Regions from separate parts of the Bradyrhizobium sp. CCBAU 53351 genome, predicted to be linked through region 1. Evidence: predicted binding sites of a transcription regulator. Region 1 holds the regulator's gene; each other region holds the start of a gene.
The links. The regulator LexA, encoded in region 1, represses DNA repair genes until DNA is damaged. The targets are predictions, from matches to a motif close to TGTTCNNNNTGTGTTCNG.
Positions count from the first base shown of each region.

Region 2: a site for LexA is predicted at 6,805-6,822, ahead of XH83_RS09275 (DUF3072 domain-containing protein). Genes of this name have one in related genera too.
Region 3: a site for LexA is predicted at 3,826-3,843, ahead of XH83_RS03185 (helicase-related protein). Genes of this name have one in related genera too.

Region 1 covers NZ_CP030059.1:3,455,942-3,463,965, forward strand. Annotated here, with positions in the region: gene XH83_RS16155 (glutamine--tRNA ligase/YqeY domain fusion protein) at 1-864, shown strand, start outside; gene XH83_RS16160 (nuclear transport factor 2 family protein) at 875-1,261, shown strand; gene XH83_RS16165 (DUF2171 domain-containing protein) at 1,348-1,581, shown strand; gene XH83_RS16170 (ComEC/Rec2 family competence protein) at 1,678-3,957, shown strand; gene XH83_RS16175 (hypothetical protein) at 3,965-4,399, opposite strand; gene lexA (transcriptional repressor LexA) at 4,907-5,608, opposite strand; gene glp (gephyrin-like molybdotransferase Glp) at 5,784-6,995, opposite strand; gene XH83_RS16190 (hypothetical protein) at 7,197-7,403, opposite strand; gene XH83_RS16195 (HAD family phosphatase) at 7,574-8,024, opposite strand, start outside.
Region 2 covers NZ_CP030059.1:1,958,755-1,966,778, forward strand. Annotated here, with positions in the region: gene XH83_RS09240 (FIST signal transduction protein) at 1-676, shown strand, start outside; gene XH83_RS09245 (bifunctional diguanylate cyclase/phosphodiesterase) at 679-2,550, shown strand; gene XH83_RS09250 (hypothetical protein) at 2,736-2,948, shown strand; gene XH83_RS09255 (universal stress protein) at 2,964-3,800, opposite strand; gene XH83_RS09260 (Do family serine endopeptidase) at 4,012-5,559, shown strand; gene XH83_RS09265 (hypothetical protein) at 5,831-6,193, shown strand; gene XH83_RS09270 (DUF6496 domain-containing protein) at 6,206-6,496, opposite strand; gene XH83_RS09275 (DUF3072 domain-containing protein) at 6,574-6,768, opposite strand; gene XH83_RS09280 (hypothetical protein) at 6,884-7,105, shown strand; gene XH83_RS09285 (hypothetical protein) at 7,125-7,334, shown strand; gene XH83_RS09290 (hypothetical protein) at 7,430-7,678, opposite strand; gene XH83_RS09295 (hypothetical protein) at 7,773-8,024, opposite strand, start outside.
Region 3 covers NZ_CP030059.1:665,911-673,934, forward strand. Annotated here, with positions in the region: gene XH83_RS03160 (hypothetical protein) at 1-196, opposite strand, end outside; gene dut (dUTP diphosphatase) at 290-691, shown strand; gene thyX (FAD-dependent thymidylate synthase) at 766-1,596, shown strand; gene rpmB (50S ribosomal protein L28) at 1,746-2,057, opposite strand; gene XH83_RS03180 (DUF3108 domain-containing protein) at 2,552-3,415, shown strand; gene XH83_RS03185 (helicase-related protein) at 4,058-7,492, shown strand; gene XH83_RS03190 (S4 domain-containing protein) at 7,544-7,768, shown strand; gene fdxA (ferredoxin FdxA) at 7,901-8,024, shown strand, end outside.

The sequences.
Region 1 (8,024 bases):
TCCAAGCGCGTCCTGACCCAGCTCGTCCGCGACGGCCATGTCGCGGGCTGGGACGATCCGCGCATGCCGACCATGGCGGGCATGCGCCGCCGCGGCGTGCCGCCGGCCGCGCTGCGCGAATTCGTCAAGCGCATCGGCGTTGCCAAGGCCAACAGCGTCGTCGATGTCGGCATGCTGGAATTCTGCATCCGCGAGGAGCTGAACCGCACGTCGCAGCGGCGCATGGGCGTGCTGCGGCCACTGAAAGTGGTGATCGAGAACTATCCGGAAGGGCAGACCGAGGAGCTCGAGGCGATCAATCACCCCGATGATCCCAGCGCCGGCACGCGGAAAATCACGTTCGGCCGCGAGCTCTATATCGAGCAGGACGACTTCATGGAGAACCCGCCCAAGAAGTTCTTCCGCCTGTCCCCGGGCAGCGAGGTGCGGCTGCGCTACGCCTATTTCGTCAAGTGCACCGGCCTGATCAAGAACGACAAGGGCGAGGTGGTGGAGCTGCGCTGCACCTACGACCCCGCGACCAAGGGCGGCAACGCGCCCGACGGCCGCAAGGTCAAGGCGACGATGCACTGGCTGCCCGCGGCAACGTCGGTGCCGGCTGAGATCCGCATCTACAACCAGCTGTTCGCCAATCCGAGCCCGGACGCTTCGAACTTCGCGGCCGATCTCAATCCGAACTCGCTGGAGATCCTGCCCGACGCGCGGATCGAGGCATCGGTGGCAGAGAGCAATGCGACCGAGCCGATGCAGTTCGAGCGCCAGGGCTATTTCGTGCGCGACAAGGACTCGACGCCCGGCAAGCCGGTGTTTTCGCGCACCATCGGTCTGCGCGATACGTTCGCGAAGGAAGTCGCGAAAGGATGAGGATTGAGGCATGAGCAGTGAAGCCGACGCCATCGTTTCCGCCATCATCGCGAAATGGTGCGCCGGCTTCGCCAGCCTCGATGCGGCCGCGCTCTCGTCGCTGTATTCGAGGAACGCGTTCTTCTTCGGCTCCAACCCGAAACTGTATCGGGGCAGGGCCGGCGTCGCCGACTATTTCAACGGCCTGCCGCGCTGGCGGAGGCCAAGCGCCGTGTTCTCCGATGTGAACGCAGCGCAAGCCGGCCCCGATCTGATCAACATGGCCGCGACAATCTCGTTCGACCTCGCCGGCGAGCGGGATGATCTCGTCGTCAAGATGAGCTGGGTCATCATCCGCGAGGACGGCGACTGGAAGATCGTCAATCACCACGCCTCGTCGCAGGCGCCGTTGATCTGACGGCCATCGTACACGGCATCGTCATTCCCGAGAGCCAGAACGAACGTCGTTTCTGTGCGTTGGGTGGGTTCAACAAGGAACTCACCATGCAGAACATCGCAGAGCATATGGAAGTCATCGGCGCCGACGGCGTTCATATCGGCACGGTCGACAAGGTCGAAGGCAACCGCATCAAGCTGACCAAGAAGGACAGCGGTGAGGGCAGCCACAAGGGCCATCATCATTTCATCGACAAGGGCCTCGTTGCCGATGTCGAAGGCAACAAGGTGCGGCTGTCGGCCAAGGCATCGGTGGCCGTGACCATGGAAGAGGAAAAGTAGGGCACCTCCGCGCCCGTTCCTGATTTGTACCGCTATTCGCCCGGCCGCACGTTCCGGTAGCCTCGGCGCCCATCGCGTCGCGTAGGATGCAGGGACATGGCGGAGCCGGGCCGGCCAATACGGTCCCAAGGTGTTGCCGGGACGTGGCCGGTCGGCCGCGCTTCGCCCGCTGGCGGCATTGTTCCGGCGGGCTTCGGCATCTGGCCGGCGATCGTCGAAACAATCCGCGGATGGGCTCGGGCCGAGGCCGGCCCCGGGCGCCTGCTGCCGTGGGTGCCGGTCGCCTTCGGCGGCGGCATCGCGCTCTATTTTGCCGCCGATCATGAGCCGGTGCTGTGGATTGTCGCCGCGACGGCGATCGCGCTGCTGCTCGGCGCGGCCCTGTTGCGGCGGAGCCGGCTGTTCGCGCCGGCGATCATGATCGCAGCGGTCGCGGCGGGCTTTGCCGTGGCGACCTGGAAGACCGCGCGCATTGCCCACACCGTACTCGCAAAACCACTCTATTCGGCGTCGCTGTCGGGCTTCGTCGAGACGCGCGACATCCGCGAGCGCACCGATCGCTTCGTGCTGCGTGTCACCGCGATGGAGGCGCAGCGCAGCGACGTCAAGCTCGACCGCGTCCGCCTCTCCGTGCGCAAGGGCACCGCGCCCGAGGTCGGCAGCTTCGTTCAATTGAAGGCGCGGCTGATGCCGCCGCTCACGCCGGTCCGCCCCGGCAGCTACGACTTTTCACGCGACATGTTCTTCCAGGGCATCGGCGCCTCCGGCTTCGTGATGGGCGCAATTACGGCTGCAATCCCGCCTGATGCCGGCGGCCTGCGGCTGCGCTATGCCGCCTTCATGCAGGGCCTGCGCGATGCGATCGACGCCCGCATCCGCGCAACGCTCGAGGGCGACAACCGCGCGATCGCAACTGCACTACTCACCGGGCGGCGCGATGCGATTTCCGCCCCTGTCAACGATGCGATGTTCATCTCCGGGCTTGGACACGTTCTCTCGATCTCCGGCTATCACATGGCGGTGGTCGCCGGCGTCGTCTTCTTCGCGGTGCGCGCGCTGCTGGCGTTGATCCCGGGCCTGACGGCCGGCTTCGCCATCAAGAAATGGTCGGCGGCTGCAGCATTCGTCGCGGCTGCGTTCTATCTGCTGCTCTCGGGCGCCGAGGTCGCAACCCAACGGTCGTTCTTCATGACGGCGGTGGTGCTGATCGCGGTGATGGTCGATCGCCGCGCCATCACCTTCCGCACGCTGGCGGTGGCGGCGCTGATCGTGCTTGCTGTCGCGCCGGAGGCGCTGGTGCATCCGAGCTTCCAGATGTCGTTTGCGGCAACGCTCGGGCTGGTGGCGCTGGTGCAGATCGGCATGCCGAACCTGCTGGCCTCACCCGATCATTCGGCCACCGCGCGCGTCGCGCTGTGGGGCGGGCGCGAGATCGCGATGCTGTTCCTGGCCTCGCTGATCGCGGGGCTTGCGACCACGCCCTATGCCGCCTTCCACTTCCATCGCGTCACGCCCTATGGCGTGCTCGCCAATCTCGGTGCGATGCCGGTGGTCTCGGCGCTGGTGATGCCGGCGGGGCTGCTGGGATTGCTGGCCGCGCCCTTCGGGCTCGATGGCGTCTTCTGGTGGCTGATGGGCCTCGGCATCGACTGGATGGTCGCGGTCTCGCGCTGGGTGGCGGCCTTGCCGGGCGCGGTCGGCCGCATCCCGGCGTTCGGGATCGCGCCGCTGATCGCCGCGAGCCTCGGCATCATCGTGATGGGCCTGTTGCGCACGCCCTTGCGCTGGTGCGGTGCCGTGGTGCTGCTGGCGTCCATCGCGTGGGGCCTGTCGGTGCGGCAGCCCGATATCCTGATCGCCGGGGACGGCGCGAGCGTCGCGGTGCGGGGCGGGGACGGGCGCCTGCACCTGATCAGGACGGGCAAGGACAATTTCATGCTGAAGGAGTGGCTGGCGGCCGACGCCGATCCGCGCGATGCCGGCAGCAGCGCGCTGGCCGAGGGGGTGTCGTGCGACGAGGCCGGCTGCGTCACGCCGCTTGCCGACGGGCGCCTGGTTGCGTTGGCCTCGCGCATCGATGCGCTCGCGGACGATTGCAGCCGTGCCGCACTGGTCGTGACGTCACGGCCCGCACCGCCCGATTGCGCGGCGATGGTGGTGGATCGGCAGCGGCTCGTTCGCCAGGGCGCGCTGGCGTTGACACGGCGTGGCGACGGATTTGCAGTTCAGGCGGTGAGGGCGAGGGGCACGAACCGTCCCTGGTCGCCGGCGGCCGCCGGCGAGGGAGATTTCGAAGGAGCCCTCATGCCGAGGGCGGCGGCTCCGCGCGCCAAGGATGCGACCCCGTCGGAGGCCGATCTTCAGGCGGAGGACTGAGCCTCGGTCAGCCCAGCGGCAGCGGTGTGACGGGCGAACGGCTATCGGCGATGATCTCAGGCTTGTGCTCGCGCTCGCCGACCGGTTGGGTCACGGGCAATTGCAGCACGGTTGCGCGCTGGCCTTCGACGAGCTGAGTCACCAGCACGTATTTGCCATCAGGGAATTCGATCGCATCGTGATGGCGATCGGGAATGTGCGGATCGATCTTGCCGAACTTGCCGACGCGGGAGTTGACGGTGCGCGTCCAGATCCAGCGGTTGTCGTAACGGACGTTGTCTGCGAAGGCGAGCTCCGTTCCCGGCAGCAGGCAGATCGCAACGGAGAGGTCGGCTTCGGAGGCGAAGCCGCGCGTCGAGGTGCCGCGGAAGGTTGTCGTGACGATGGTCTCGCCGACTTCTGCGGGGCGCGTCGCGACGGCATGCAGGCTATAGTCACACATCGGGTGCTCCTCATGTGAAGATAGCGACCCGCGCCTCTCGGAGGCACAGGCCTCTGTCAGAGTTTAAACACCAACGTTGTGCTTGGTTGTAGGCAAATCTGCGGCTGGGATCCGCACCCCGCGATCACTTTAACTTTCCCGAATTCGCCAGGAACAAAGCTGGCTGCGGTGCATTACGCCGGCGCCTGTCACGACACTTCGCATTGCCGGCGCGATCGCGGCGCTGCGCAATTGGGTGTTGCGGACATGGCAATGCGATGGCGCGGCAACGGCCCCGTGCCCCGACCGCTGCCCAAACGATCTGGTCTTCCGAACGCGAAACGCCGTGACGCGATGTTGCTGCGGTCCGCCGAAGATGGCCGTGGAGGAGGGGCCGGATAATCTGTGCAGAACCAGAATGATCATCCAGCCGGAGCGGACATTCATCCGCTCCAATCTCAGATCGGCGACGCCGACCGAAGGCGCACGCAGGCGCCAAAACTACTTTCGGACTGAGTCCTTCCGGACTCAGTACTTCCGGTAAAGCCCAATCAGCTTGCCCTGAATCTTCACCCGGTTCGGCGGCAGGATACGCACCTCATAGGCGGCATTGGCAGGCTCGAGCGCGATCGACGCGCCGCGGCGGCGGAAGCGCTTGAGCGTAGCCTCCTCGTCGTCGATCAGCGCCACCACGATGTCGCCGGTGTCGGCGCTCTCGTTGCGCTGGATCAGCGCCATGTCGCCGTCCAGGATACCGGCCTCGACCATGGAATCACCGCGCACCTCGAGAGCGTAATGCTCGCCCGAGCCGAGCATGTCGGGCGGCACGCTGATGGTGTGGCTACGGGTCTGCAATGCCTCGATCGGCGTGCCGGCCGCGATCCGGCCCATCACGGGCACCGCAACGGGCCGCTCGCCCTCGTCCACGGGCGGGCTGGAGCTCGCGCGGATCTTGCCGAGATTGCCCTCGATGACGCTTGGCGTGAAGCCGCGCCGGGCGCCGGCGGCAGCCTGGAGCTCCGGCAGCTTGATCACTTCGATGGCGCGGGCGCGGTTGGGCAGCCGGCGAATGAAGCCGCGCTCCTCGAGCGCGGTGATCAGGCGGTGGATGCCCGACTTCGAGCGCAGGTCGAGCGCATCCTTCATCTCGTCGAAGGAGGGCGGCACGCCGCTTTCCTTCAAACGCTCGCTGATGAACCGCAGAAGCTCGTATTGTTTGCGCGTTAACATCTCGACCAAAGTCCCCCGGTTGATGTCGTTCGATTCCGAGACGATGAGTTCAGCGATAAGCCGCTACATCCTCGAAACAAATCATGAACGGACACTATATGTTCGATACATGTTCCGCAACTGCTTAATTTACCGTGAACGAAGCGCGGTTCGCGGAATGCGTGTGGCCGTGCACTCAGACGGGGAGCCGCAGCACCTCGCAGGGGCTGCCGGCCTCGGCCTTCGGTGCGAACGGTGGGCGCACGAGAAGTACCTGTGCCGCAGCAAGATTCGCAAGCAGAGAGGAATCCTGATGGCTGACGGGAAGCGCGACCGGCGTGCCGTCGTCGCGCAGCTCGAGGGTCGCGCGCAAGTAATCCTCGCGCTGGTCGTTGGCACCGAGATCGCAGGCGAGCACGGCGCGTTCGCGACGATGATGAATCACCGAGCGGCCCGACAAGGCGCGAATCAGCGGCACCATGAACAGGAAGGCGCACACATAGGACGACACGGGATTGCCGGGCAGGCCGATCACGCGCATGGCGCCCAGCCGGCCATGCATCATCGGCTTGCCCGGCCGCATGGCGATCTTCCAGAACGCCATCGCGATGCCTTCGTCCCTGAGTGCCTGCTGGACCAGGTCGTGGTCGCCGACCGACGCGCCGCCGGTCGTGATCAGGATATCGGCACCGCTCTCGCGGGCGCGGCGGATGCCTGATGTGGTGGCCTCCAGCGTGTCGGCGGCGACGCCGAGGTCGACGGTCTCGGCGCCCTCGCTGCGGGCGAGCGCGTGCAGGGCGTAGCCGTTGGAGTAGACGATCTGGCCGTGCCCGGGCGCTGAGCCCGGCATCACCAGTTCGTCACCGGTGGCGAGGATCGCGACCTTGGGACGGCGGCAGACGGCGAGCTGCGGGTAATTCATTCCGGCAGCGAGCGCGAGGTCACGCTCGGTCAGACGCGTGCCCTTGCGGAGGAGGACGTCACCCTCACGGAAGTCGACGCCGGCCGGGCGGATGTGCCGTCCGGTGATCGCGGCTTCCTTGATCGTGACGCTGTTGCCGTCCGCGACGGTGTCCTCCTGGATCACGACCGCGTCCGCACCGTCGGGAACGACGCCCCCGGTGAAGATCCGCACGGCTTCGCCGGTGCCGACCGCTCTCGCGAAAGGACGGCCGGCGGCGACCTCGCCAATCACCGTCAGCCGGGAATCGATCGCTGCCGCGTCGGCCGCGCGCACCGCATAGCCGTCCATCGCCGACATGGCTTGCGGCGGCTGCGTGCGCCGCGCCGCGACATCAAGTGCCAGCACGCGGTGATAGGCCTCGTCGAGGGCAACCATCTGTTCAGGCAGCGGCTCTGCACCTGCCAGCACCGCGGCAAGGGCGTCGGAAACCGGCATCAGGGCCACGGGCAAAACTCCTGCTCGCACATCGTTCAATGGGGCGGCGAGAGTTCTAGCCGACCGCAGGCGCGAGGCAAAGCAGCGCGCGGGATGATCTATCCTGCGTGATCTCCGTGGTGGAGGAGTGCAAGTTCGTCAGGGCATGATCAGGAAGCCGAGACAGCGCGCCTTGAAGGACGAGAATCACGAGCGCCAACACCGATACGGTCACCGTGCCGCCGGATCGTCCGGACTGATCTCAAATGCGACGTCGGGCGCTTTGGGCCCTTGATCCTTGTCGGGGAGCGGATCGGCCTGCGATTTCAGGTCGGCGGCCTTGCTGATCAGCTTGGCGGAAAGGTCAGAATCCGAGGTGTTTCTTGCGAATTCAAGCAGGAGAGAGGCTTGCTTGGTGAGATAGGTTTTGCCCAGCACGTCGATCAGTCCGATGTAGAAGTCCCAACGGACTCAAGAGTCCGAAGGGCGGTATTCCGTTCCCGGAACTCTGTATAAAAATGCACAAAGTGATCAGGTTCCAAAATTCCAGCAGATTTAGTTCCGGAAGATGTCGCTGCCGGGAGGCCGGGTGGCACTCGCGGCTGGCGTCAGATGCCCAATGCTTTCAAGGCCTTCCCGACGTCGCGCGGCGAGGTCACATGCACGGCCGTCAGGCCGCGGGCTCGCGCGCCTTCGATGTTCTCAGCGAGGTCGTCGAAGAACACGATGCGCTCGGCGGGAACGCCGATCGCGGCGACGACATGGTCGAAAGCCTCCGCATCCGGTTTGCGCAGGCCGATGCTCGATGACAGGTACAGCTCGCGGAAATGGCCGAGCAGATCGGCATATTCCTTCGAGAAATAATCGACATGCGGCCGGTTGGTGTTGGAGAAGGCGTAGAGCGGCATCTGTTTCGCCGCCCGCGGCAACAACTCGGCGATATCAGGCATCTCGCCGGCGAAGATCGCGTTCCAGCCCTCCAGGAACTGGGCATCCGAAATGCCGATCCCCAGCGAAGCGCGTAGCGAGGCGAAATAATCCTCGTCGCTGATCTTGCCC
Region 2 (8,024 bases), 1.5 Mb from region 1:
GATCGTCGGAGCCGACGCGGAGCCGTCGCCCAACCGTGTCGCCGCAATCGCATTCTACGGCGCCTCGTTCCGTTTCGCGCATGGCTGCGCCGGCGGCTGGGATGTGTTCGGGCCTCGCCGCAAGGTGACGAAGGCGGAAGGATCGGTAGTCGTGGAGCTCGACGGCGAGCCGCCGCTGGACCTCTATACTCGCTATCTCGGCGAGGAGGAGGCCGAGGCGATGCCGGGTTCGGGCCTGGCATTCCCGTTGCGCATTCACGACGAGGCGGAGCCGAACCGGCAGATCGTGCGCTCGGTGTTCGCGGTGGATCGCAATGCCCGCACCCTGACATTCGCCGCCGACATTCCGGAAGGATGTACCGCGCAATTGATGCGCGCCAATTTCGACAGTCTCGCCGCCGGTGCCGGCGAGGCCGGCAGGCAGGCACGCAGCGCCCTCGCGGAAGGGGTCGCCGGCGACAAGCTTGCGATTCTGGTCAGCTGTACCGGCCGCCGCAGGGTGATGGGGCAGCGTACGCAGGACGAGCTGGATGCCGTTGCCGCCGAACTCGGCGAGGACGTCGTCCGGATCGGATTCTACTCCTACGGCGAGATCGCCCCGCCGGCCGCATCCGGCCGCTGCGAGCTGCATAACCAGACCATGACCGTCACTGTCATCGCGGAGGCGGCCGCTTGACCATGCATCGGTTGCTCGCAAGACAGATCCGCCAGGCGACGGACGAATCCGGACAGGTCGATGTGACCAAGCTCTGTGAGCTCGTCGGCGCGGCCTATGAGGAGAGCGACCGGGATCGCCGTCGCACCGACCGTGCTATCAAGCTGATGATCGAGGAGCTCGAACAGACGCACAAGCGCGCCGAGCAGGATCTGCTGCGGGCGCGCGAATTCCTCGACAGCATCATCGAGAACATCCCGATCGCGGTATTCGCCAAGGATGCGAAGGACTCCCGCTACGTCCTGCTCAACCGCGCCGGCGAAGAATATTACGGAATGCCGCGCGAGGAGATGCTGGGCAAGACTCCGGAGCAGATCTTTCCGGACAGTATCGCCCGTGTCGTCAACGAGCAGGATCGCCGCGTCGTCGACAGCGGCTCGCCGATGTTCCTGGAGGGGCATCTGCTCGAAGTCGGCGTCAAGGGCCGCGATCGTCTCGTCAACTCGCGCAAGTTGCTGATCAGGGACGGTGCGGGCGCGCCGCAATATCTGGTCGGCGTGATCGAGGACATTACCGAGAGGATCACGAACGAGGCGCGGATCAGCCATCTCGCGCATCATGATGCGTTGACCGACCTGCCGAACCGTAGCGCCTTCAACGCCGCGCTCGACGAGCGGCTGGAGCGGGCGCAGGAGGCGGCGACCAGTTTTGCCGTGCTCAGCCTCGATCTCGACCGCTTCAAGGAGGTCAACGACGTATTCGGCCATCCCGTCGGCGACATGCTGATGCGGGCGGCGGCGGACCGGCTTGCCGCGGAAGCCGACGGTGCCTTCGTCGCCCGGATCGGCGGCGACGAGTTCATGATCCTGATGCCCGACGACATCAACCGGGAGGACGTTCTGGCGCTCGCCGAACGCCTGGTCGACACGATCGGCAAGGAGCTCGAGGTCGACGACTATCTCCCCCATGTCGGCCTCAGCATCGGCATTGCGTTCTATCCGGATGACGGCGTCAATGCCGCCACGCTGCTCGCCAACGCCGATTCAGCGCTCTATCGCGCGAAGCGCGAGGGCAGGGGGCGGGTCCGGGTCTTCGAATCCGAGATGGACCAGGAGCTGCGCGACCGCAGGCTGTTGCAGCACGATCTGCGACAGGCGCTGGAGCAGAACCAGTTCCTGGTCTACTTCCAGCCGCAGGCGCGGGTGGATGGCGAAGTCATCGGCTTCGAGGCTCTGCTGCGCTGGAACCATCCGACACGCGGCTTCGTGCCGCCGGACCAGTTCATTCCGCTTGCCGAGGAGATTGGGCTGATCGTCGAGATCGGCGAATGGGTCTTGCGCGAAGCGTGCCGCGAGGCGGCATCCTGGCCGCGTCCTTTGCAGGTCGCCGTCAATCTGTCCCCGGTCCAGTTCCAGGCCGGCGATCTCGAACGTTGTATCCACCAGATCCTGCTGGAGACCGGGCTTTCGCCGACGCGGCTCGAGGTCGAGATCACCGAGGGCGTGCTGATCGGCGATTTCACCCGCGCGCTCAACCTGCTACGGCGGCTGAAAGCGCTCGGCGTCCGCATCGCGATGGACGATTTCGGCACCGGCTATTCCTCGCTGTCCTATCTCCAGTCCTTCCCGTTCGACAAGATCAAGATCGACCGCGGTTTCATCTCCAACCTGGAGGCGTCGCCGCAATCGGCCGAGATCGTCCGTGCGGTCCTGAGCCTCGCGCACGCCCTGAACATCCCGGTCATCGCCGAAGGGGTGGAGACGGAAGCGCAGCGGGCCTTCCTGGCGCGCGAGGCCTGCGAGGAGATGCAGGGCTATCTGGTCGGCCGGCCTGACCTGATCGAACGCTACCTCGACCTGATCGGCGTGACCGTGGAGCGCCGGCTCTACGCCTAGCCCAAGTCCAGCGGCGCGGTTCCGGGCGTCAGTCCGACACCATTTGGAACTTTGACCCGGACATATATTTCCTAATAGCGAGCCGAGGCCAAGCGCCGCGGGGGGCGCAGCAAATCTTTTGCACTACCGCCATCGGCCTGACGTAAATAGGGGCAATAAGCTCTGCGAATGCGAGGGAGGGTCTCATGGAGAACGTACGTCGCTACCGGGCGCTGGCGTCCCTCTGTCGTCAGCAGGCGGCTTACCGGCCGCTTCAGAACTGGGAACTCCTCGGCCAGGCCGAACATTTCGAGTATCTCGCCGAGGTCGAGCTCAAGGCGCATTTCGACGCCTGCAACGCGAAGCACGACGAGGGCGCCGCAGCGCCCGAGGCCTGGGAAACTCCGGTCGCGGCGTGACGGTGCCTGTTGGTCTCAATGCGACATCAGCGTCGGGACCGTCATGGCTTCCAGCATAGCACGGGTGACGCCGCCGAGAACGCGTTCCTGCAAGCGCGAATGGCCGTAGCCGCCCATCACCAGGAGATCGAGCCCCTTGTCGGCCGCCAGCGACAGGATGGTCGGCTGGATGTCGGCGCGCGTCGCCGACAGGCCGACCGTGCGCGTCGACAGTCCACGCCGGCCGAGATGTCTTGCCAGATTGTTCGCTGACGCTTCGTCCGAGACCGCTTTGGCTTCGTTGATGGTGATGATCACGATCTCCTCGGCGCGCGCCAGGAATGGCGCTGCGTCGTGCACGGCACGGGCCGCGACGCGGCTGCCGTCCCAGCAGATGCCGATCCGGCCTGCCTTGAATGCGCCATGGAAGGTGTAGGGCAGGAACAACACCGGGCCGCCGGATTGGAACAGGATCTCGCCGGGTACGTCGTTGTCGAACGAGCCGTGCGCAGGCTCGGGCTGAAGCACGACGCTGAGGTCGTGCAGCCGCGCCATCTCGCCGAGCGAGCCGGCTGCATCCACCGGGATCGCGCCGAGCGGACGGCAGGCGTAGGAGATGCCGGCGTTCGCCGCTTCGATCTCGAACACCGAGAGGGCCGCCTCGGCCCGCTCCACGGCGCGCTCGCGTTCCAGCTCGAACACGGCGGCAACCGCAGCGCCGCCTTCCATCACATAGGCTGCACTGGTTGCGACATAGCCGACCGCGACCGCGTCGAGATGGGCGTTGAACTGCGCTGCCAGCGAAATCGAGCCATCGATCGCGGAGCGCATGGGGCGTTCGGTGGGGATGTGAACGAGAATATCTTTGTACATGGGGCGCCTCCGATGAACATCATCCGGTGGCCGCAGTTTTTCACTGCCCGAAGGACTTGCGTTGAGCTGCATCAAATGTGCGGAAACGATCTTCCGACTGGTGTCCGCTCGCATGTTCTTTGCCAAGATTTAATCGGACGGACGGGACGTCGTAAGGTGACGATGTCCATGTTGGATGCAAGGCGACAGCTTCCAACATGGACATTTCGACATGAACGATCGCGTCAATTCCGGCACCCCGACGTCCCGCAAGATCCTGAAGCCGCGCCGGCTCGCGCTGCTCGGCACCGTGGCCGCGCTCGGCGTGGCCGTGCTGGCGGCCTCTCCCGGCTCTTCAAAATTCGGCCCGAGCTCCTTCATTGCGCCGGCGGAGGCTGCGGAATCCGCCGCGACGCCGCCGGGCTTCGGTGATCTCGTCAGCAGGGTCAAGCCGGCCGTCATCTCGGTGCGGGTCAGGATCGACCAGGACAGCGACAAGAGCGCGATGCTGCAACAGAACCGGATGGACTCCGACGAGGGCTCGCCGTTCGACCAGTTTTCGCGGCAGTTCGGCTTCCGTTTCCCCGGCGGCCCGAACGGCATGCCGCGCCAGCGCCATCAGACGATGACAGGCGAAGGCTCCGGCTTCTTCATTTCCGCCGACGGCTATGCCGTGACCAACAACCACGTCGTCGACCACGCCACCTCGGTGCAGGTGACGTTGGACGACGGCACGAGCTACACCGCGAAGGTCGTCGGCACCGATCCGAAGACCGATCTCGCGCTGATCAAGGTGGACGGCAAGACGGACTTTCCGTTCGTCAGATTCTCCGACCAGAAGCCGCGCATCGGCGACTGGGTGGTCGCGGTCGGCAATCCCTTCGGTCTCGGCGGCACGGTGACCGCCGGCATCGTCTCGGCCAGCGGCCGCGACATCGGCAACGGTCCCTATGACGACTTCATCCAGATCGACGCGCCCATCAACAAGGGCAATTCCGGCGGCCCGGCCTTCGACATGAGCGGCAACGTGATCGGCGTGAACACCGCGATCTTCTCGCCCTCCGGCGGCTCGGTCGGCATCGGTTTCGACATTCCGGCATCGACCGCCAAGCTCGTCGTTGCGCAGTTGAAGGACAAGGGCGCGGTGACCCGCGGTTGGCTCGGCGTGCAGGTCCAGCCGGTGACGTCGGAGATCGCCGACAGCCTCGGGCTGAAGGAAGCGCGCGGCGCCATCGTCGACACGCCGCAGGATGGCAGCCCGGCGGCGAAGGCCGGCATCGCGGCGGGTGACGTCATCACCGCCGTCAACGGCACCGCGATCAAGGACTCCCGCGACCTCGCCCGCACCATCGCCACGATTGCGCCGGGCAGTTCGGTGAAGCTCGACGTCTTCCGCAACGGCGGGACCAAGACACTGACGCTCGCTCTCGGCGAGTTGCCGAACGAGCGGCAGGCCAAGGCAAATGGCGGCGCCGACGGGGGCGTAGAGCAGCCGAGCGCCGGCACGCCCCGTCTCGGGCTCGGTCTGGCTCCGGCCGGTGACGTCCAGGGTGCCGGCCAGAAGGGCGTTGTCGTCACCGAAGTCGATCCGCAAGGACCGGCGGCGCAGCGCGGCATCCAGACCGGCGACGTCATCCTCAATGTCGGCGGCAAGGCCGTCGCCAATGTCGGCGACGTCCGCTCGGAGCTGGCGCAGGCCAAATCATCCGGCAAGCGCAGCGTGCTGTTGCAGGTCAGGAGCGCCGAGGCGACGAGGTTCGTCGCGGTGCCGCTCGCCTGAGGCGACCCGTATCTTCCCAACAAGCCAAAGGGCGGCCCTCGGGCCGCCCTTTCCTTTGCCCGCCAGGATGTACGGCAAGCGCGGATAACATTCTCGTTAACGGCAGCGATGGTGACCCGGTTCATACGAAAAAGCCGCGTTCGGTCATCACAGTTCCGAGTCGTGGATATGCTCGGCGGCAACGAGGCAGTCGAGAGTTGCAAGCGTGGAACTTCGAACCCGCCGCCGTCTTGTGGAACTGGCCGGTGGTTCGCACTTGATCGGTGCCGACATGGATCGATTGAAGCTCTCGCTGAGGGGGGCGCTGCTTGCGGCGCCGTTCGTGCTCTGGGGTGGAAACGCGCTTGGTCGCGATGACGGCCGCTACGCGGACTCGCCCCTCAAGCCGTGGTTCGACAGCCTGCGCAGCCACCTCGGTCCGTGCTGCTCGGACGCCGACGGTTTTGCCGTCGCCGATCCCGACTGGGAGTCGCACAACGGGCACTATCGCGTGCGGCTCGACGGGGAGTGGGTCGAGGTGCCCGATGAAGCCGTCATCACCGAGCCGAACCGCGCCGGCCGCACCATGGTGTGGCCGGTGAAGACGGCTTTCGGAGTCTCGATCCGCTGCTTCATGCCGGGCAGCATGATCTGAGACAGGTCAGCATCAACGCGTGCTGGATTTGCGCTTCGACGATTTCCTGGCTGTCTTCTTCGTCGTCCGCTTCCTGGTCGTCTTCTTCTTGGACGTCTTCTTGCTGGCCTTCTTCGGGACCTTCTTGCCCTTCTTGCGCGCCTTCGACAGCCCGATCGCGATCGCCTGCTTGCGACTCTTCACGCGTCCGCCACGGCCTTTGCGGCCGCTCTTGGCCGTGCCCTTCTTGTAGCGGCGCATCTCGCTTTCGACATCGCTGCCGGAGCTGCGTGAGTAGCGGCGCTTCTTTGCCTTGCGTGCCATGCATGTTCTCCCTTGGCCGGAAGAACCGTTCGACACGGGCATGGTTCCGAAGAGCGCGCAACCTTCCAGGCGAAAGCCTAGAAGGAATTCGCCAGCTCGATCTCCGCTTCCAGCACCTGGATGCGCCGTGCGGCCTCGGTGGAGGACAGGTCGCGCGCATATTGTGCGGGCTGATAGGCCTCTTCGCTCAGCCGTTTCAGCCGCAGCGATTGCGCCCGCGTCATCTGCTGGGCAAGAAAGATCCTGGCGTCGTATTTACCTTGAACCTGCATCTGGCATCTCCGTCCTGAATTCGTGGCTTGACTATATGTTCTTATTTTGTTCTAACAAGCCATGGACAACAGAATTAATGAAATTCGACGTAAAATCAGTGCCTTGAGGCTGGAGATGGCCGACGTCGAGGCGTCCGTGCGCGCTTCCGTCAACGGCGATCGCGATTGCACCGAACAGGCCCTGGCGCAGATGGATCTGCGCCGAAAGGTCAATTTGCTGATCGGGAAATGGAATGCCGCCGGCGGTCCCGATGTCCTGCCTGACGTCCGAGACCGCGTGCGCCTTCGTCTCGTGAAGACAGCCGGTATTCCCCAGCGCGCGAGCAGAGGGCGATGAAATCTTTGAGGGGGGCGCCGTGGATGAGGACCCGGACAGTTACCGGATCTTGAGGTTGCGCGCCGAGATTCTCGAACTGGGCTCTGCCATCCGGCAGTTGCAGCGCGCGGGTCTTGATGATGCTGCGGCCCAACTTCTGATCGGACGCAAACGGGCGCAGCTCGATCATCTCGTGAAGACGAATGCTGAGGGGCGCGGGCTCAATCTCGGAACGCGCCGGCCGCCATGAGCTGACGCCTGACCATTTGGTGTTTGATTGCAGACTGAGACCAAGAAAAAGGCCCCGCGTCGCCGCGGGGCTTTTGATGTCGTGCCGGCCTGGGCTCACTTGGTGTTGGTCATGCCCTTGCTGGTCTTGTTCGTCATGGTGCCGCCCTGGTCGGAGCCGGGGCCCGAACCGCCCTGGCCGGAGGGATCGGCGCCCTTGGACGCCTTGGTGTTGGCGCCGGTGGTCTGCGACGACGACATCGACGATCCATGTTTCGCCTTGTGCGACTTGGCCTGTGCTGCGAGCGGCGCGGCGGCGAGACCGGTCGCCAGCATTGCGGTGAGAACGAGCTTGGTCGTTGTCATGCGAGGGAACTCCCTGGGTTAAATTGACGCAGGCAGCCAACCGCCGTTGAGCGCAGGAGTTCCCCGCAAAGCCTTCGGGCGCTTAGCGCACGCTTCAAGATTGCTTGTCCTCGGCGAGGATGAACACGACGCCGGTAAGTGTCGCGCCGATGGCGAAAGTCGTCACCAATGTGAGAGCGAAGATGATCGCGGCTTGGTTTCCGCCGTGACTGAGCAGGCCGGCGACGGCCGGATTGCAGAGGATCAGCGCGAGACTGAAGGCGAGGCCGAGGGCTGCGCCCATCAAGGTATGCGTCATCAGCCTGATGAGGCCGGTCGCAGAGATCAAGTCCGACGACTTTTTTGC
Region 3 (8,024 bases), 2.8 Mb from region 1:
TCGTCTTATGAGCACCGAGGAAGAAATGCGGAATCTGCGGCAATAGTTTCGCTGGATAACTGTGAAGAAGGTGGGTGCTTCGCTCGGGAACGATTTCTGAGACGAGGTCGCGAAAATCGACTACAATGGGCCGTGAATTAGTTCTGCCATGTTGCCGCCAAGTCTCAAGCGTCCGAGCATAGTCAGCTTCGGTCAAATTAATCTCCGTCGACTATGGATAGGTAAACAAAAAGATGACGACATGACTCGCAAGACCCTCCGAGTTGTGAGGCTTAGTCCAAGCGCCAAAATGCCCCAATACGCTCATCTGAACGATGCGGGTTTAGATCTTTTTGCAATCGAGAAAGTTCGACTCAGGCCCCGAGACAGAAGTCTAGTGCGAACTGGCATCTTAGTTCAACTACCACGAGCAACTGAGGGGCAAATTCGTCCACGCAGCGGGTTGGCGCTACAGCATGGCATCACGGTGCTAAATTCGCCTGGCACGATCGATGCGGGTTTTCGGGGGGAAGTTCTTGTTCTTCTGGTGAATCTTGGCGAGGAGGATTTTGAGGTCCTGCCTGGAATGAAGATCGCGCAGCTTGTGATAAGTAATGTCCTGACTGTGAACGTGCAGGAGGTTGATGATCCCCGTCAACTGTTGCCCACGGATCGCGGTCGGAGAGGTCTTGGGTCAACAGGTGATAAGTGAACGCGAAGCGATCGGATAAGCAACCCCTGGAGCGGCATACGACCTCTCGTCCTACGGTCGCAGCGCTTGAGAAATTGATCGGGAAGAAGCTTCCGGTTCTCGACAAGGGCTTCATTCGGGTCATTGACTACATGGGGGACGATGGTGCCATCGTCCAAGCAGCGCGAGTATCTTACGGCAAGGGCACGAAGTCAGTCTCGGCAGACGCCGCTCTGATTCGATATTTGATGCGGCACATGCACACAACGCCGTTCGAGATGTGTGAGCTGAAACTCCACATAAAACTTCCGATCTTTGTAGCCAGGCAGTGGGTGAGGCATCGCACAGCCAATATCAACGAATACTCGGCGCGGTACTCTGTCTTAGAAAGGGAGTTCTACGTCCCGGACCTGGAGAACGTTGCCCAGCAAAGTGGGAACAATCGACAGGGACGGGGCCATATCGCGTCTTCAAAAATAGCGCAGAGCGTGCGTCGACGTATGGCCAAAGATGCAGAAAAAGCATTCGATACGTACGAATCTCTGCTCGGTCAGTCTGATTCTAGCGAAGGAATATCAAGGGAGCTTGCCAGAATTGGATTGCCTTTGTCGACCTACACCGAGTGGTATTGGAAGATCGATCTGCACAATCTCTTCCATTTTCTTCGACTGCGGGCGGACGAGCATGCACAGCTCGAAGTGCGAAAGTACGCAGAGGAGATTTTGAAAATTGTCGAGAAATGGGTGCCTGCTGCGTATAGTGCATTTGTAGAATATCAGATGCATGGAGGTCGCCTTTCTCGATCCGCCATCCGGATAATTGGCGAGCTAGCCAGAGGGGGGAAGGTCTCCTTTCCAGAGTCTGGACTGTCGCGCCGCGAGTGGGACGATCTCGTGAAGATGTTTTCGTTGGATATTGAGCGTTGATTTTCAGAGGCAGCGCGCTTTCCCTGCGATTGGCCGGAACTGCAAAACAAAACGGCCGGATCTTCCGATCCGGCCGCAAACGCAGAACGCTACTGGCTAAGCCTACGCCACGCGACGCAACCTAGCCCCCGCCCTAACGGTAAAACTCTTTAGCTCGCCTTCTTCGCCGGCGCTGTGGTCGGGCCGACCTTCTTCTGGATGGCGCGCTTCAGCTCGAGGGCGCGCGGCGACAGGACGTCGGCCTTGGCCTTGAGCAGGAAGGCGTCCAAGCCGCCATTGTGGTCGACGCTCTTCACCGCGTTGGTGGAGACGCGCAGGCGCACGTTGCGCTCCAGGGCTTCCGAGATGAACGTCACGTTGACGAGGTTCGGCAGGAAGCGGCGCTTGGTCTTGATGTTGGAGTGGCTGACCTTGTGGCCGACGAGGGGGCCCTTGGCCGTCAGTTCGCAGCGGCGAGACATGGTAGAAATCCTTAAGTTCGAACCCCTCACGAATGCGGCCGCCATTCTGGGCGCCACGGGGGCTAATTCTCTTGTCCTTGCAGGGAGCGGCGGACGTATAGGGGGGAAGGGGCGGACAGTCAAGGTTTTGGGCGGGGATTCATGCCCCACAACAGGTGTCATCGCCCGCCCTAGTGCGCAATTGCGCACGGGGGGCGGGCGATCCAGTACGCCGAGGCGGCGCGGCTGGCCAGAGGGGCTGCGGCGTACTGGATGCCCCGGTCGAGCCGGGGCATGACAGCGGAGGGTGGGGAGAGGTTCTCGCCCCCCAGCGGGCGCCCCCCGATCACCAAAACGGCAATGTTTGTCGCACCTTACCATCACATAAAGGGCGTAATCGCCGCCGAAGAGTCCAGTGGAGTTCCCGGCCCGACACACCCGGACACATTGTTTGCCGCGGTTTTTGGCTTAAGTAACAGCCGTCGCGTGCTCCCATGGATTGTATTGTGCTGATCATGCCCTTTTCTGCGCCCAAATCGCGCTTCGCCCGGCCGCGCCTGACCGGCTGGCTGGCGGCGGTTTGCGGGCTCGCGGTGCTGTGGGGCGCGATGCCCGCGGCGGCGCAGGGTAAGCTCGAGGCGCAATATGAGGCCTCGCTGGCGGGCATCCCGGTCGGCAAGGGCGGCTGGAACATCGATATCCAGGACGACGTGTTCGCGGCGGCCGCCGCCGGCGGCACCTCGGGCCTGCTGAAATCCTTCACCGGCGGCTCCGGCACCGGCGCCAGCCAGGGCCGCGTCGTCAATGGCGCGCTGGTTGCGACCGGCTACCAGGCCTCCACCACCACCTCGAAGAAGACCGAAGAGATCCGCATCACGCTCGACAAGGGCAATGTGAAGGATTTTGCGATCCTGCCCGAGCCGCCGGTCGATCCCGACCGCATCGTCGTCACCGACGCCCATCGCCGCGGCGTCTGGGACCCCATGACGGCCTCCCTGCTGCGGGTGCCCGGCACGGGCGACCCCGTCTCGCCGGAGGCCTGCCACAACTCGGCCCCCGTGTTCGACGGCCGCATGCGCTACGACCTCAAGCTCGATTTCAAGCGCATGGAGACCGTGAAGGCGGAGAAGGGCTATCACGGCCCGGTCGTGGTCTGCTCGCTGTATTTCGTGCCGGTCGCGGGCTACATCCCCGACCGCCCCGTGATCAAATACCTCGCCGCCCAGCGCAACATCGAGATCGCCTTCGCGCCTGTGGCAGGCACCCGCATCCTGGTCCCGTTCTGGCTGAAAGTGCCGACGCCGCTCGGGCCCGCCATGCTGGAAGCGACCAGCTTCATCACCACAGCCCAGCCGCCGCGCGTGGCCAAGACGCAGTAGGGCGCGCCGCCGCAGCGGCGGTCGCGTTTACCCTCCCCTGGAGGGGGAGGGTCGGCTCGCAGCGCGTCCTCCCTCCGCCGTCATTCCGGGGCGCGCCCCTTGGCGCGAACCCCGGAATGACGAGCGGAATTTTTGGCTCATAAAAGTTCCAGCAATTTCAATGGCCCTTCTACTGTGCATGGGGTTGTTTTCGCGAAAATGAGTTGGGAGGGGTGCGGTCCGGGAATCCATTTGACTCCTCCCCGATTCTGATTCGACTCCGCGCCGTCCCCAACTTAAGGCTTTCCGCCCTCCAAACGCCGCTTGTGCGGCGGCCTAAAACTCCATCTAGTTGCGGCCGATAAGACTCCCGCGACATGTTGCGTGAACGGAACGGGACTCAATCTGGAGTCAGCGATTCGGCCGCGATTCGTTCTAGAGTCGTTCCGAAGCTTAAGACGGGCAGGAAAAGCGTCGCAAAGTGAGACAGTTGCGGGAGGTTTGGGGAGCAGCTCCCACGCACGCGGTGTCGTTGCCCGGCCAGTGCGCAATGGCGCACCAGGGCCGGGGGCATGACAGCGACGGGTGCGGATAGCCCCATGCACCCGACCGCCCCAATCCAGCACTGACATTCGCCCAAATCGCCACTACCTAATCCCTCAGATGCCCTTTTCCTCCTCCCCCTTCGCGTCCCATAGCGCCGCGTCCGATCGTGTACCTGGCGCCGGCGTCACCGCGGTGCTCGGGCCGACCAATACCGGCAAGACCCATCTCGCCATCGAGCGGATGCTCGCGCATCCGTCCGGGATGATCGGCCTGCCGCTGCGCCTGCTCGCGCGCGAGGTCTACAACAAGATCGCCGCAAGGGTCGGCAGCGAGGCCGTCGCGCTCGTCACGGGCGAGGAGAAGATCAAGCCGAAGAGCCCGCGCTATTGGGTCTCGACCGTCGAGGCGATGCCGCGCGACCTCGACCTCTCCTTCCTCGCCGTCGACGAGGTGCAGATCGCCAGCGATCTCGAACGCGGCCACGTCTTCACCGATCGCATCCTCAACCGCCGCGGCCGCGACGAGACGCTGCTGCTGGGTGCGGCGACGATGCGCCCGATCATCGAGCGCCTGTTGCCGGGCGTCTCCATGATCACGCGGCCGCGCCTGTCGCAGCTGGAATTTGCCGGTGACCGCAAGATCACGCGCCAGCCGCGCCGCACCGCCATCGTCGCGTTCTCGGCCGATGAAGTCTATGCCATCGCCGAGCTGATCCGCCGCCAGCACGGCGGCGCTGCTGTCGTATTGGGCTCGCTGAGCCCGCGCACGCGCAATGCGCAGGTCGAGATGTTCCAGAACGGCGACGTCGATTATCTCGTCGCCACCGACGCCGTCGGCATGGGCCTCAATCTCGACGTCGATCACGTCGCCTTTGCCTCCGACCGCAAGTTCGACGGCTATCAGTTCCGCCGCCTGACGCCGTCCGAATTCGCGCAGATCGCGGGACGCGCGGGCAGGGCCACCCGCAACGGCACCTTCGGCACCACCGGTCGCTGCGCGCCGTTCGAGCCCGAGCTCGTCAACGCGCTGCAGAACCACACTTTCGATCCCGTGAAGATGCTGCAATGGCGCAACTCCAAGCTGGATTTTGCCTCGCTCGGTGCGCTGCAGGTCTCGCTGAACCTCGCCCCCGGCCACGAGGCGCTGACGCGCGCGCCCATCGCCGAGGACATGCGCGTGCTCGACCATACCGCCCGCGACGCCGAGGTGCGCGATATCGCGCATGGCAAGGCGGCGGTGGAACGGCTGTGGGAGGCCTGCCAGGTCCCCGATTACCGGAAACTGTCGCCAGCGGCCCATGCCGAACTGGTGACGACGCTCTACGGCTTCCTGATGCAGAAGGGATGCATCCCCGATTCCTGGTACGAAGCCCAGGTCACCCAGGCCGACCGCATCGATGGCGACATCGACACGCTGTCGGCCCGGATCGCGCAGATCCGCACCTGGACCTTCGTGGCCAACCGCCCGGATTGGCTGAGAGACCCCGATCGGTGGCAGGGAATTACGCGGGACGTCGAAAATAAATTATCGGATGCGCTCCATGAACGCTTGACTGAGCGTTTCGTTGATCGCCGGACCAGTGTATTGATGCGCCGCCTGCGGGAGAACACGAGCTTGAATACTGAAATCGGCAAGACCGGCGAAGTCATCGTCGAAGGCCATGTCATCGGCCGCCTCGACGGCTTCACCTTTGCACCGGATGCGGCGGAAGCGGGCTCCGATGCGAAAGCCTTGCAGGCTGCAGCGCAAGCGGTGCTCGCCGGCGAGATCAACACGCGCGCCGAACGATTGGGCAATGCGCCGGACGATCAGTTCGTGCTGACCTCGGAAGGCATCATCCGCTGGACCGGCGATGCCGTGGCGCGGCTGTCTGCCGCAGAGGACGCGCTGCATCCGCGCATCCGCATCATCTCCGACGAGCGCCTCACCGGCGGCCCCCGGGAGAAGGTGCAGGCGCGGCTCGAGCTCTGGCTCAAGACCCATATCGAAAAACTGCTCGGGCCGATGTTCGAGCTCTCCAAGGCCGAGGACGTCACCGGCATTGCCCGCGGCATCGCCTATCAGCTCGTCGAGGCGCTCGGCGTGCTCGAGCGCCCGAAGATCGCCAACGAGCTGAAGGATCTCGACCAGCCCTCGCGTGCCGTGCTGCGGAAGTACGGCGTCCGCTTCGGCGCCTATCACATCTATTTCCCCGGCCTGCTCAAGCCCGCCGCGCGCGCGCTCGCCGCGCTGCTCTGGGCCTTGAAGCAGGACAATGTCGATCTGTCCTCGCTGTCGGGCGCGCAGCATCTGGCCTCCTCGGGCCGCACCTCGTTCCCGGTCGACAAGGCGTTGCCGCGCGATGCCTATCGCGTGCTCGGCTACAAGCAGGCGGGCGAGCGCGCCGTGCGCGTCGACATCCTGGAGCGCCTTGCCGATCTGATCCGCCCGGCGCTGGCCTGGCGCGAGAACGCCTCCGGCGAGAAGCCGGCCGGCGCCTTCGACGGCCGCAGCTTCGTGGTCACGCAGGCGATGACCTCGCTCACGGGATCTGCAGGCGAGGATTTCGCCTCGGTGCTGCGTGCCCTCGGCTATCGCATGGAGAAGCGTCCGCCGCTGCCGCAAAAGCCCGTCGCGACTGAGCAGGCCCCGACTGAAACGGTCGCAGCGGAGACCCCGCCGGTTGAAGGCAGCGCCGAGACCTCGAGCGAGACCGCGGCTGAGGCCGTTGCCGGCCTGCCGGAGACGCCGGCCGCAGAGGCAGCCGCTGAGCCGGTCACCGTCGAAGATGCACCCGGCATGGAGCCGCAGGACGAGCAGGCTCACGATGCCGAGCCTGCGCTGGAAGCCTCGGCGCCCGTCACGCCCGAAGACGCCCCCGGCATCGCGCCGCCGGCCGAAGAGCCTGCTGCGCAAGCCGAATTCAACGCTCTCGAGGCTGCTCCCGCCGAAGCCGCCGCGACGGAAGCCGCGGCAATGCCCGACGCTGCCGCGCCTGAAGCCGTGGCTACGCCGGCCGAGCCCGAGCTGGTCGAGGTCTGGCGTCCCGGTGGCCGTCACGAGGACCGCAAGCCGCGCCACGAGCGCCACCGCCACCAGCGTCATCACCATCAGCGCCCGCAGGCGGGCGCCGAAGCAGGCGCCGCGCCCGCGGAGGGCGGGGCCGCGCAAGCCGCCGACGGCGAGAAGCGCAACGAACGCCATCGCGGCCCTCGCAGGGATGGCGGGAGAGACTTCCGCAAGCCGCGCGAAGGTGGCGGCGAAGGCGCGCCGCGTCCCGAGGGGCGCGACGACAAGGGCCGCCGTTTCGAGGGCAAGGATCGCGACAACAAGGGTCGCGACAACAAGGATCGCAACCGCGACAACAAGGGCAAGTTCGGCGGCGATCGCGACAAGGGCCGTGACAACCGTGGCCGCGACCGCGACAAGGGCCGCGACCGCCAGGGCGGTCCGTCGCTGCGTCCCTACGCTTCCAGCGCGAACCCGCGCGAGCGCGATCGGCCCGCTGATCCGAACTCGCCGTTCGCAAAACTCGCTGCGCTGAAAGAGCAGCTGTCGGGCCGCAAGGAGTAACCCACGACGACCGAGCGGCAGCGCCTCGACAAATGGCTGTGGCACGCGCGGGTGGTCAAGGCGCGCACCTCGGCCGCTGAGCTCGTCGAGACCGGCCACGTTCGGGTCAACGGTGAGCGGGAAAAGTCGCCCGGTCACGCGATCAAGCTCGGCGACGTCATCACCGTCGCGCTCGATCGCACCGTACGGGTGTTGAAGGTCACCGGCTTCAGCGAACGCCGCGGCGATGCCGCCTCGGCGCGCGTGCTCTACGAGGAGCTCGGGACACGCAATTAATTGCGCTTCGTATTCATTTCTTGGTCGATCAAACACACAAAGCCGTCATGATCGGGCCTTCCCGACCTTGCGGCGCCGGGCCATCCGCGCTACGCAAGCCGCGACTTTTAAAAGAGCTTTTCGGAGCGTTGGATGACTTACGTCGTCACTGAAAACTGCATCAAGTGCAAGTACACCGACTGCGTCGAGGTCTGCCCGGTCGACTGCTTCTACGAGGGTGACAACATGCTGGTCATCCACCCCGACGAGTGCATCG